2 regions of the Gordonia sp. YC-XJ4 genome follow, and region 1 is predicted to be linked to the other one. Evidence: predicted binding sites of a transcription regulator. Region 1 holds the regulator's gene; the other holds the start of a gene.
The links. The regulator HspR, encoded in region 1, represses chaperone genes until heat shock. The targets are predictions, from matches to a motif close to ANNTGAGTNNNNNNNACTCANNT.

Region 1 (6,089 bases):
TTCGGTCAGTCGCACGGCACGCTGCACATCGACGGCGACCGCGAGGTACTCATGGTCGCCGGCGGCACCGGCCTGGCGCCCCTGCGCGCACTGCTCATCGAGATGTCGGCGCTGGCGACCTCTCCGCCCACCCACGTCTACTACGGGGCGCGGTATCCCGGTGAGCTGTACGACCTACCGGTGTTGCGTCAGATCGCGGCGACCAATCCGTGGCTCACGATCACCGCGGTGTCGGAGGAGCAGACCGATCCGTGGTGGCTCGACGACCCGGTCCGGCCCGCCGAGCTCGGCATCGACCATCGCATCGGTCGGCTCGTCGACGTCGTCGGCGCCGCGGGCAGCTGGGACGACCGGCAAACCCTGATCACCGGCTCACCGATGATGGTGGAGAACACCCGGCGCGGGCTGATCATCGCCGGGGTGCGGGCCAGCCTCATCCAGCACGACCCGATGTTCTAGGACCCGTCTCGACGCTGCTGCGGCCGCTACCCACCCGCGCCCGGGTTGCCGGGGCCCAGTTGCGGCGCGGTGACGGTCGTCGTCACCACCGAGGTGACGGTCTCCTGTTCGGTGACCGTGGCCGTCGCTGTCGCCGTTGCCGTCGAGGTGACGGTCTGGGTGGCCGTACTGGTGACCGGTGGCCGCGTGACGGTACTGGTGACGGTCTGCTGGTCGACGACCGTCTGGGTGTCGGGTTGGCCGGTGCGGGTGACGGTGACCTCGCTGGTCGGGCCGGGCACCGTGACGGTCGAGGTGACCGCGGCGGGCGTGCCCGAGTCGTCCTTGCCAGTGAACAGCGCCACCAGTGCGACCACGCATAGCAACGCGGCGAGCCCGGCGGCGCCGCCGATGATCCACCAGCGCACACCCACCCCGCCCATCGCCGTGGTCGGTGCCGCGGCGGCTGTCCCGACCGATGCCGCCGCGGCCGGTCCGACGGCGGCCGCGGCGACCGGGATCGCGCGGGTGTCGGCGGCGATCACCTCGGTGACGCCCTGCGCCAGCGCGAACACGGGCGCGGCGGCCACGGTCACCGGTGAGCCCGTCGCCGTCTCGATGGCACGCACGGAGTCGGGCATTTGCGCTCCGGAACCGGCCGCGACCACGCGAGTCGCACCCGCTCCGCGCGTCAGCGAGTTCAGATGCGCCACGAGGCCGTCGGCACCCTGCGGATCGGTCAGCGGCACCGACTGGGGCGCGGCGACGGCGGCGGAGGCGTGTACCGACGAGTGCTCGGCGTTGACGAGGGCGATCGAGGCGCCGGAGGCGAGGGCGCCGGACCGGTCGAGGACGACTGCGGCGACATCGCCGGTGGCGTCGCGGTGCGCAACCTGGGCCAGGGCGTGCGGGAGGTCGACGAAGCTCACCGCCGATGCCCACTCGGGTGCGCCGGGTGCGTTCATCGAGAACTCGAGGTGTGCTCGTACGTCGGGACGGGCGCAGGTCAGGACGATGTGGTCGATCGTGAAGGGAGCGGAGTCGACGAGTTCACGCAGCGCGTCGAGCGCCGAATTCGGAGACTCGTCGGCGAGCTCCACGTGATTGCTGGCGACGATCTCGCCGGTGGCGTCGCGGACGACGGTCGCGATCTCGTCGCCCACCACCGAGACCCCGAGCACTGCGGGTTCGGCGATGGAGATCTCGGGTGACTCACTCACCATTCGCCTCCCTTGTCAGGTCACCGACCTCGGATGACACGCCGCCACAGACTAACGCGCGATCGGTGCGCGGCCCACAGGCCGCTTACCGATCGCTGTCGTCGGGGATCAGTGAATCGTTACTCGGACGGTCACACTGCAGGAGGGTCACACTGCAGGGTGTCACTCCTCGGTGCGTCGGCGCCGGGGCTGCCAGACGACGAGCGCATTGGTCCGCGGGACGGGGACCAATTCGCCACCGCGGCGGGCACGGTGTGCGTCGACCTCGCGTTGGAGCTCGTGCACCCGCTGTTGGAGCGCGTCGACCTGGTTGGTGAGCTCGATGATGCGTTTGATGCCCGCGAGATTCACGCCCTCCTCCTGGGAGAGCCGCTGGATCTCGCGCAGCACCTCGACGTCGTGCGAGGAGTAGCGTCGCCCGCCGCCGCTGGTGCGTTGCGGGGTCACCAGCCCGAGCCGGTCGTAGGTGCGCAAGGTCTGCGCGTGCATTCCGGCGAGCTCGGCGGCCACCGAGATCATGAAGGTGGCGGTCGCGCTCACCTCGCCCTCGAAACCCTCGAAACCGCCGGCCGGCCCGGCGCCCTCAGCGCCGGGCCGCCCACGATTCTTGCGTTCTGCCATGGCTCATCGCCCCCAACCCGCCCGAGGATCGAAACCGCTGGACTTCTCGGCCTCGGCGTAGGCACGCATGGCCTCCACCGCGGCGTCGTCGAGTTTGCGGGGCACCTCGACCTTGACGGTGACGAGCAGGTCTCCGGCACCGCCTGCGCGCTTGGGCACGCCGCGGCCACGGACCCGAAGGGTGCGGCCGTCGCTGGTGTTCGGCGGGATCTTCACCCCGACCGATCCGTCGAGCGTCGGCACCGAGACCGTCGAGCCGAGCACCAGTTCGGAGATGCTCACCGGCAGTTGGACGCGCAGGTCGTGACCGTTACGGGTGAACACCTTGTCGGGGGTCACGTGGACCACGACGTACAGGTCGCCCGACGGTGCGCCCCGGCGTCCGGCTTCGCCTTGTCCGGCCAGCCGGATGCGCTGACCGTCCTCGACGCCGGAGGGGATGCGGACGTTGATGGTGCGCGAGCGCACCTTGACGCCGCTGCCGTCGCAGTCGCTGCAGGGGTCGTCGATGCGGGAGCCGGTGCCCTGGCAGTCCTGGCACGGCTCACTGAATCCGAACGCCCCCTGGTTACGGCTGACAAAACCGGATCCGTTGCAGTTCGGGCACACTCGCGGGCTGGTGCCCGGCTTGGCGCCGCTGCCGTGACAGGTGGTGCACGGCGCCGGGCTGGTCACCCGGAGTGGGACGGTCGTACCCAACGCCGCGTCCTTGAACGACAACGTGGTCTCGGTCTCGAGGTCGTTGCCGCGACGCGGCCGGGTCGCGGTCGAGGTGCGCGTGCCGCCCGAACCGCCGCGGTTGAACAAGCCCTCGAAGAGGTCGCCGAAACCGCCGGCACCCTCGCCCGCACCGCCACCACCGAACAGGTCGCCGATGTTGAAATCGGCACCGGTCTCGGTCGAGTAGCGGGTGCCGGCGCCGGGGAAGCCGCCGGGAAAACCGTTGCCGCCGCCGCGGAATCGTCCGCCGGCGAACATCGCTCGCGTCTCGTCGTACTCTTTGCGCTTGTCCGGGTCGGCGAGCACGCTGTGGGCTTCGGACACCCGCTTGAAGCGTTCTTCGGCTTGCGTGTCACCCGGATTGGCGTCCGGATGCAGCTCACGGGCGAGCTTGCGGTAAGCCTTCTTGATCTCTTCAGACGAAGCATCAGAAGCAACGCCCAGGTCCTTGTAGAAGTCACGCTCGAGCCATTCTCGTTGCGGAGCCACCAGACGTCACCTCCTTCTCAATGAACATGTCTGGATGAAGTATGTTCCGATATCCGGCGATGCGCGAAGCCGCGTGGGCGTCCGCGCATCGCCGGATGGTTGTGCAGGTGATTATTGTGCACCGGTCGGAGCGTCCTGCGGGCCGCTCTCCTGCGCTGCCGGCGCCGGGTCGGTGACGGTGACCATCGCGGTGCGGATCACCTTCTCGCCCAGGCGGTAACCGCTGCGATAGACCGCGCCGAGGACCGGCTCGGAACCGCTGCCGTCGTTCTGGACGGCTTCGTGCAGTTCCGGGTCGAAGACGTCGCCGGGTTCACCGAACTTGACGACACCCTCACCGGTCAGTGTTGCGGCCAGCTTGTCGGCGACCGCACGCAGCGGACCGGACTCGAGGTCGCCGTGCTCGCGGGCACGGTCGAGGTCGTCGAGGACCGGCAGCAGCTTCTCGATGAGAACCTGCTTGCCGTAGGCCACCCGGCCCTGCTTCTCCTCCTCGGTACGCCGCTTGTAGTTGGCGAACTGTGCGCGTTCGCGCTGCAGTGCCGCCGTGAGGTCGGCGACCTCGTCGGAGTGCGGGGTGCTCGGCTCGGGATCGGGGATCGCCGCGGCGGGCTCGGCCTCTGCGGGGCCCGGCCCGGCGGCCGAATCCTCGCGCACCTCACCCGTTTCCGGGTCGATGCGACGACGATCGGTCACCGTCACCGGCTCCTCGGAACCAGCTCCGCTCCCGGCGCCCGGAGCGACATTGGGCCCGCTCGCTCCGCTCCCGGCGCCCGGAGCGGTCACTTCTTCTCCTCGGGCTCGTCCACGACCTCGGCGTCGACGACGTCGTTGTCGCCTGCGGTCGCGCTGCCACCGTCGGCGGCGTCAGCGGCCTGACCCTCGGCGGCCGATGCCGCGTAGATGGCCTGACCCATCTCCTGCGATTCGGTCGAGAGCTTCTCGATCGCGCTCTTGATGGAGGCGATGTCGTTGCCCTTGAGCGCCTCGTTGGCCTCGGCGATCGCAGCGTTGACCTTGTCCTTGACGTCGGCGGGCACCTTGTCCTCGTTGTCCTTGAGGAACTTCTCGGTGTGGTTCACCAACGACTCGGCCTGGTTGCGAGTCTCGGCCTCCTCGCGACGCTTGCGGTCCTCTTCGGCGTGGGCCTCGGCGTCCTTGATCATCCGGTCGATCTCGTCCTTGCTCAGGCCCGAGCCCTCCTGGATGCGGATGGAGTTCTCCTTGCCGGTGCCCTTGTCCTTCGCGGTGACGTGCACGATGCCGTTGGCGTCGATGTCGAAGGTCACCTCGATCTGCGGAACACCCTGCGGCGCAGGAGCGATGCCACCGAGCTCGAAGGAGCCGAGCAGCTTGTTGTGCGAGGCGATCTCGCGCTCACCCTGATACACCTGGATCTGCACCGACGGCTGGTTGTCCTCGGCGGTGGTGTAGGTCTCCGACCGCTTGGTCGGGATGGTGGTGTTGCGCTCGATCAGCTTGTGCATCACGCCGCCCTTGGTCTCGATGCCCAGGCTCAGCGGGGTCACGTCGAGCAGCAGGACGTCCTTGACCTCGCCACGCAGCACACCGGCCTGCAGGGCAGCACCGACCGCGACGACCTCGTCGGGGTTCACGCCCTTGTTGGGCTCCTTGCCGCCGGTCAACTCCTTCACCAGGTCGGTGACGGCGGGCATACGGGTCGAACCACCAACGAGCACAACGTGATCGATGTCGCCGACGGAGATGCCGGCGTCCTTGATGACCGCCTGGAACGGAGCGCGGGTGCGCTCGAGCAGGTCCGAGGTGATCTTCTGGAACTCGCTGCGCGACAGCTGCTCGTCGAGGAACAACGGGTTCTTGTCGGCGTCGACTGTGATGTAGGGCAGGTTGATCGAGGTCGACTGCGATGCCGACAGTTCGATCTTGGCCTTCTCGGCAGCCTCACGCAGACGCTGCATGGCCATCTTGTCCTTGGTCAGGTCGATACCCGAGGAGCTCTTGAACTTCTCGACGAGCCAGTCGACGATGCGCTGATCCCAGTCGTCACCGCCGAGGTTGTTGTCGCCGGAGGTCGCGCGGACCTCGACCACTCCGTCGCCGATCTCGAGCAGCGAGACGTCGAAGGTGCCGCCACCGAGGTCGAAGACCAGGATGGTCTGTTCTTTCTCGCCCTTGTCCAGGCCGTAGGCCAGGGCCGCGGCGGTCGGCTCGTTGACGATGCGCAGCACGTTGAGGCCGGCGATCTGGCCGGCTTCCTTGGTGGCCTGCCGCTGGGAGTCGTTGAAGTAGGCGGGCACGGTGATGACCGCATCGGTGACGTCCTCACCGAGGTAGGACTCCGCGTCGCGCTTGAGCTTCATCAGCGTGCGGGCACTGATCTCCTGCGGGGTGTACTTCTTGTCGTCGATCGCGACGTTCCAGTCGGTCTCGCCCATGTGGCGCTTGACCGAGCGGATGGTGCGGTCGACGTTGGTGACCGCCTGGTTCTTGGCGGGCTGCCCGACGAGCACCTCGCCGTTGCGCGCGAACGCGACAACGGACGGAGTGGTGCGGGAGCCTTCGGCGTTGGCGATGACGGTCGGTTCGCCGCCTTCGAGTACCGACACCACGGAGTTGGTG
Region 2 (6,089 bases), 200 kb from region 1:
CGACCGTGGTCGGGCTGCTCGACCTGTGCCGCGTCACCAGGGAACCGATCGATGCGGATACCGCGTCGACGGTGTTGTTTCCCGAGGCGCAGCGTCTGCAACATATGGTTGCCGACCTTCTGCTTCTGGCGCGCTCGGATGAGCGCGGCCTCCAGCTCCGAGTGAGCTCTGTGGACCTCGACGATCTGTTGAGCGAGGAGGTCGCCCGGCTGGAGGCCATCTCCGCCCTCGACATCGAGGCGGCGGTTGTGCCTGTACAGCTCAACGCGGATTCCGAAAAGGTTCGGCGTGCACTGCGCAACATCATCGACAACGGTGCGCGTCATGCGAGAAGCAGGCTGGTCGTCGAGATGACTACCGAATCCCCGACAGATACGGTGCGGGTCTTGGTGTCCGACGACGGTCCCGGCATCGCCGATGCCGACAAGTCGAGAGTCATCGATCGATTCGTCCGTTTGGACCCCGCTCGTTCCCGGACCGCCGGGCAAGCAGGGCTGGGATTGGCCATCACGGCCGAGATCATCCACGCGCATGGCGGCGAAGTCATCATCGACGATTCGGCAATGGGTGGCGCTTCGGTGGGATTCACCCTTCCGCTGCGGTGCATCGTGCCCGTGTCACAACATTAAGCCGCGCTGAGTCCGATTGGCGTAAGTCTGGTTGCCGGAACAAGTTGGCCGACCGTACTTTTGGGTGCAATGAGGTTGTGCGGCGCACAGCCGAGTCGCAGGCTGCCCCGAGGATCGGGGTGGATGCTGGGTTGACACGCACCCTTTCGCTGATGAGAAGCAGAACGGATGATCATGACCGATCCCGCACTCGAGTCGACCGAACCGTCTGGTACCGGTCGTTCCGCATATCGTGACCGCACTGATCCGGGCGTTTCGGGCTTTCTCGACGAGCCCTTGGGTTTGAAGGTTCCGCTCATCGGCGTCTCGTTCTGGGTGGTCAAGGTGATCACCACCGGTATGGGCGAGGCGATGTCGGATTTTCTGGCAAAGTTCAGCATCGCATTGCCTGTGCTGGTCGGTGTCATCGCGGTGGCGGTGGCCATGGTGAGGCAGCTACGTGCCCGTCGCTACCACGCCCCCACGTACTGGAGTGCGGTCGCAGCGATCGCGATATTCGGTACGGTCGGCGCAGATGGGCTGCACGCGGTCGGTGTGTCCACCACGGTGACGAGCCTTTTCTATGCCGTCGTTCTGGGTGTGTGGATGGTGCTGTGGTATCGCAGCGAAGGGACTCTCAGCATTCATGACATCACCACGCGCCGACGCGAGCTCTTCTATTGGGGGACGGTTCTTCTGACGTTTGCCCTGGGCACGGCGCTGGGGGACTGGAGTGCGTTCTTCCTCGGTCTGGGATTCGGGGGTTCGATCGTGCTGTACGCGGCGCTCATCGTGGTACCCGGAGTTGCGTGGAAGTTCCTGCGCCTCAACAGTATCGTTGCATTCTGGGCAGCGTATATCCTCACCAGGCCGTTGGGTGCATCGATCGCCGATTGGCTCGGCAAGCCTTCCCCGGTCGGGATCGGTTGGGGAGACGGGGTGGTTGCTCTGGGCTCAGTCGCTCTTGCCGCGATTCTCGTTCTGGTCCTCTGGAGAACGCGTCGGGACGACCCCAACCGACCGGTCCTGCGCACAGGTGGTGACCGGTGAACCGGCGGCAGTTCATTTACGGTGGGGCCGGTCTCGGTGTGACGACACTGCTCGGTTCAGCTTGCGCACCAACGAAGTCGCGCTCCGTATCGTCACCGGCTCCCGACTCTGCGGGTCAAGTCGTGCGGGCGATCCGCTGACCGAGGTGTTCGGAAAAGGTCAGAAGCTCACAGCGATTGCCGTCAAGTTCGACTGCGTCATATCCGAGCCGCCCGAGAATGATATTGTCCGTTTAGTGGTTCCACGAGTTATTACCGTTGAGTCTCTGTCATGACAGCTCAAGAACGGGCTATATGAAAGGGTCAATTAAGCCATTCGGGGAAGTCGATCAATATTAACGCGAGGAATACAGTTTATGGACGGACCATAACTCCGCGCCGGGCGCACCACTAAGCGCAGCTCAGTGTCCCCTAAGCATCTGCGGGTCAGCATGATCGACATGAGAATCTCCTGGTGGCGAGCACAACTACCCCCGCTGCTCATCGCTGCAGTGTGCATCTTTGGGGTGGGCCTGGCCTACGACGGTGGGCCCTTCTGGATCGACGGTGCGGTGATGAACTGGATCGCCGGACACCGCGTCGCACCCCTGGAGGCGGTGTCGACGGTGTCGTATCTGTTTGGCCCGCTGCTGGTAAGTCTGTGGTCAGTTGTGGTGGCCGCGATACTGATCGTGCGTGACCGGTCGGTCGAACGTGCGCTGGCAGTTGTCACAGGGGTCGTCGGAGCAGCGATGATCACTGAATTGATCAAACTGGTTGTCGCCCGCCCCCGCCCACCCATGTACTACCACCCCGGCATCACCGAGATGACGTACTCATATCCGTCCGGACATGTCACCGGCACAGCGGGATTGGCGCTGACGACTGCTCTGGTCGTCACAGCCACTGCGTCGCAAACGGTTCGGAGGCTCGCTGTCACACTTGCCATGGCGATCACCCTTATCGCCGCACTCACGCGGCTCTATCTGGGCGTGCATTGGTTAAGCGACGTTATTGCGGCGATGGCCGTAGCCACCGCTGCAGCGCTCACCGCTCCCCGATTGGTGCATGCTGGCCTCCGCCAAGCACAACGGCAGTTCCCCAACCGACTCCCGATTTGGGCTCGGCCCACCGATCCTCTCGCAACGAAAGAGGCTGCGCTCCATGGACGCTGATGGTATCGCCGAGAAACTCGCACTGGGCTACATCACGTCGCTGCTCATCGTTGCGGCCATTATCGCTGCGACTACCACCTCTCATTACCTGATTCGTCTCAATGCCGTGCTGGCATTCTGGGCCGCCTTTATCGTCACTCGTCCGCTGGGGGCCTCCTTGGGTGACTTGCTGACCCAACCCCGCGACGCCGGTGGCTTCGGTGTGGGTACCACCGTGACCAACCTTGTATTTCTGGTCGTGATGATTCCTCTCGTGGTGTACCTCAGCGTGACCCACATCGACCGGATCGAACAACATACGGCGCGTACCGCCGCTCGATCGACGGCTGTTTCATGATCAATCCGCGCCCGGTCCATCCGCAGGAGGACCACCACGATTCGTACGCTCCGCTCACACCGACTATCGCAGCCCTGTTCACGGTCACCGCTACCGTGCTCACATTCGCTCTTGCAGTTCTCGTGGGGTGCGTGGCCAAGCCGAGTCCGACTGAACCCGCGGCCCTCTCGTCCGCCGTTGACGGTATCTACGGGATCGCGGTTGTTGCCGCAGCAATGGTCGGATGGGTGTTCACACGGCTCACAGCCGGTCTGATCAGTCCGCGCCTTGCTCAGCAGGTTCGGCGATGACGCGGGGGCGCGGCCGAGGTCGTTACGTCCGCGTCCGCGTCCGCGGTCCGGTGGCGTCCGGTCGGCGCGCAACGTCGAGCGTCGCGGTGTTCGCCGCGATCGCAGTCGCCGCCACCATGTTCGTCGCCGGCGCGTCCTATAGCCGGGCCCTGGGCGCGCCGGGGTACGCGACGACCGCCGACAAGACCTCCGCATGGATGCATGCGCAGACTTTGACCGCGCGCGGCACTCACCGAGTGTGACCCATATCACCAAGCTGCATAAATTGAGCGGAATGCACTCAACCTTGCTCGCGTTCTAGGAGTCGAACGGCCATACTTGAGCCGTACCGACTTAAGAACGTAGAGAAAGGTGCACCCGAAGTGGACAGCTTCACCCCGACCACCAAGACACAGCAGGCGTTGAGCGCTGCGGTGCAGGCGGCGGCCGCTGCTGGTAACCCCGACGTGCGTCCCGCCCATATCCTGGTCGCTCTGCTCGACCAGTCCGACGGCATTGCCTCGCCGCTGCTCAAGGCGGTGGGGGTCGATCCGTCGACTGTTCGTACGCAGGCCCAGGGCATGGTCGATCGCGCGCCGACGGTGGCCAGCGCCAGCGCTCAGCCGCAACTGTCACGCGAGTCGATCGCCGCGGTCAGTGCCGCCCAGCAGCTCGCGACCGAATTGAACGACGAGTACGTCTCGACCGAACACCTCGTCGTCGGCCTCGCGACCGGCGACTCCGAGGTCGCCAAACTGCTGCACAACGCCGGTGCGACACCGCAGGCATTGCGCGAGGCCTTCGTCGCCGTGCGCGGCAACGCCCGGGTGACCTCCGAGGACCCGGAGTCGACCTATCAGGCGCTGGAGAAGTACTCCACCGACCTGACCAAGGCCGCCCGAGAGGGCAAACTGGACCCGGTCATCGGCCGCGACACCGAGATCCGTCGCGTCGTGCAGGTGCTCTCCCGCCGGACCAAGAACAACCCGGTCCTCATCGGTGAGCCCGGCGTCGGCAAGACCGCCATCGTCGAGGGGCTCGCCCAGCGCATCGTCGAGGGCGATGTGCCGGAGTCGTTGCGCAACAAGACCGTCATCTCGCTGGACCTCGGTTCGATGGTTGCCGGCGCGAAGTATCGCGGCGAGTTCGAGGAGCGGCTCAAGGCCGTGCTCGACGAGATCAAGGGTTCGGCCGGTCAGGTCATCACCTTCATCGATGAGCTGCACACCATCGTCGGCGCCGGTGCCACCGGCGAATCCGCGATGGACGCGGGCAACATGATCAAGCCGATGCTGGCCCGTGGCGAGCTGCGGCTGGTCGGTGCGACCACGCTCGAGGAGTACCGCAAGTACATCGAGAAGGACGCTGCGCTCGAGCGCCGCTTCCAGCAGGTCTACGTCGGGGAGCCGAGCGTCGAGGACGCCATCGGTATTCTTCGCGGCCTCAAGGAGCGCTACGAGGTGCACCACGGCGTGCGCATCACCGACTCCGCATTGGTCGCTGCGGCAACGCTTTCCGACCGCTACATCACCTCGCGATTCCTCCCCGACAAGGCGATCGACCTCGTCGACGAGGCCGCCTCGCGGTTGCGGATGGAGATCGACTCGCGCCCCGTCGAGATCGACGAGGTCGAGCGTGTCGTCCGACGCCTCGAGGTCGAAGAGGTCGCGCTGGAGAAGGAGCACGATGAGGCGAGCAAGGACCGGCTGGAGAAGTTGCGTCAGGAACTGGCCGACCAGCGCGAGAAGCTCAACGAGCTCTCGGCGCGCTGGCAGTCGGAGAAGACCGCCATCGACGCCGTCCGCGACGTCAAGGAACAGCTGGAAAACCTTCGTGGAGAAGCCGATCGCGCCGAGCGTGACGGTGATCTCGGACGGGCTGCAGAGCTCCGTTACGGCCGAATCCCGGGTTTGGAGAAGGAACTCGAGGCCGCGATCGAGAAGACCGGCACCGATCCCGACCAGGACGTGATGCTGCAGGAGGAGGTCGGTCCCGACGACGTCGCGCAGGTCGTGTCGGCGTGGACGGGTATCCCCGCGGGCAAGATGCTCGAGGGAGAAACCGCCAAACTGCTTCGCATGGAACAAGAACTCGGGCGCCGGGTCGTCGGGCAGCAAGCCGCCGTGGTGGCGGTCTCGGATGCGGTGCGTCGTGCACGTGCCGGGGTTGCCGACCCCAACCGGCCGCTCGGATCGTTCCTCTTCCTCGGACCGACCGGCGTCGGCAAGACCGAGCTGGCCAAGGCGTTGGCGGAGTTCATGTTCGACGACGAGCGCGCGATGGTGCGCATCGATATGAGTGAGTACGGCGAAAAGCACGCCGTGGCACGACTTGTCGGTGCCCCTCCGGGCTACGTCGGGTACGAGCAGGGAGGTCAGCTGACCGAGGCGGTGCGTCGTCGGCCGTACACGGTGGTGCTCTTCGACGAGGTCGAAAAGGCGCACCCGGACGTCTTCGACATCCTGCTGCAGGTCCTCGACGAAGGACGCCTGACCGACGGCCAGGGCCGCACGGTCGACTTCCGCAACACCATCCTGATCCTGACCTCCAACCTGGGGTCCGGCGGCGACGCCGATCACGTGATGGCGGCGGTGCGGGCGGCATTCAAGCCGGAGTTCATCAATCGTCTCGATGACGTGGTGATCTTCGATGCGCTCAGCCCCGAGGAATTG

Region 2: the regulator HspR is predicted to act here: its motif matches at 3,702-3,724, upstream of clpB (ATP-dependent chaperone ClpB).

What each region holds. Positions count from the first base shown of each region.
Region 1 covers NZ_CM183447.1:5,479,306-5,485,394, forward strand. The annotation lists gene AC5ZH6_RS24480 (FAD-binding oxidoreductase) at 1-459, shown strand, start outside; gene AC5ZH6_RS24485 (hypothetical protein) at 486-1,661, opposite strand; gene AC5ZH6_RS24490 (heat shock protein transcriptional repressor HspR) at 1,821-2,177, opposite strand; gene dnaJ (molecular chaperone DnaJ) at 2,283-3,488, opposite strand; gene grpE (nucleotide exchange factor GrpE) at 3,600-4,274, opposite strand; gene dnaK (molecular chaperone DnaK) at 4,271-6,089, opposite strand, start outside.
Region 2 covers NZ_CM183447.1:5,283,477-5,289,565, reverse strand. The annotation lists gene AC5ZH6_RS23525 (sensor histidine kinase) at 1-629, shown strand, start outside; gene AC5ZH6_RS23520 (COG4705 family protein) at 798-1,658, shown strand; gene AC5ZH6_RS23515 (phosphatase PAP2 family protein) at 2,164-2,811, shown strand; gene AC5ZH6_RS23510 (COG4705 family protein) at 2,801-3,148, shown strand; gene AC5ZH6_RS23505 (hypothetical protein) at 3,435-3,680, shown strand; gene clpB (ATP-dependent chaperone ClpB) at 3,801-6,089, shown strand, end outside.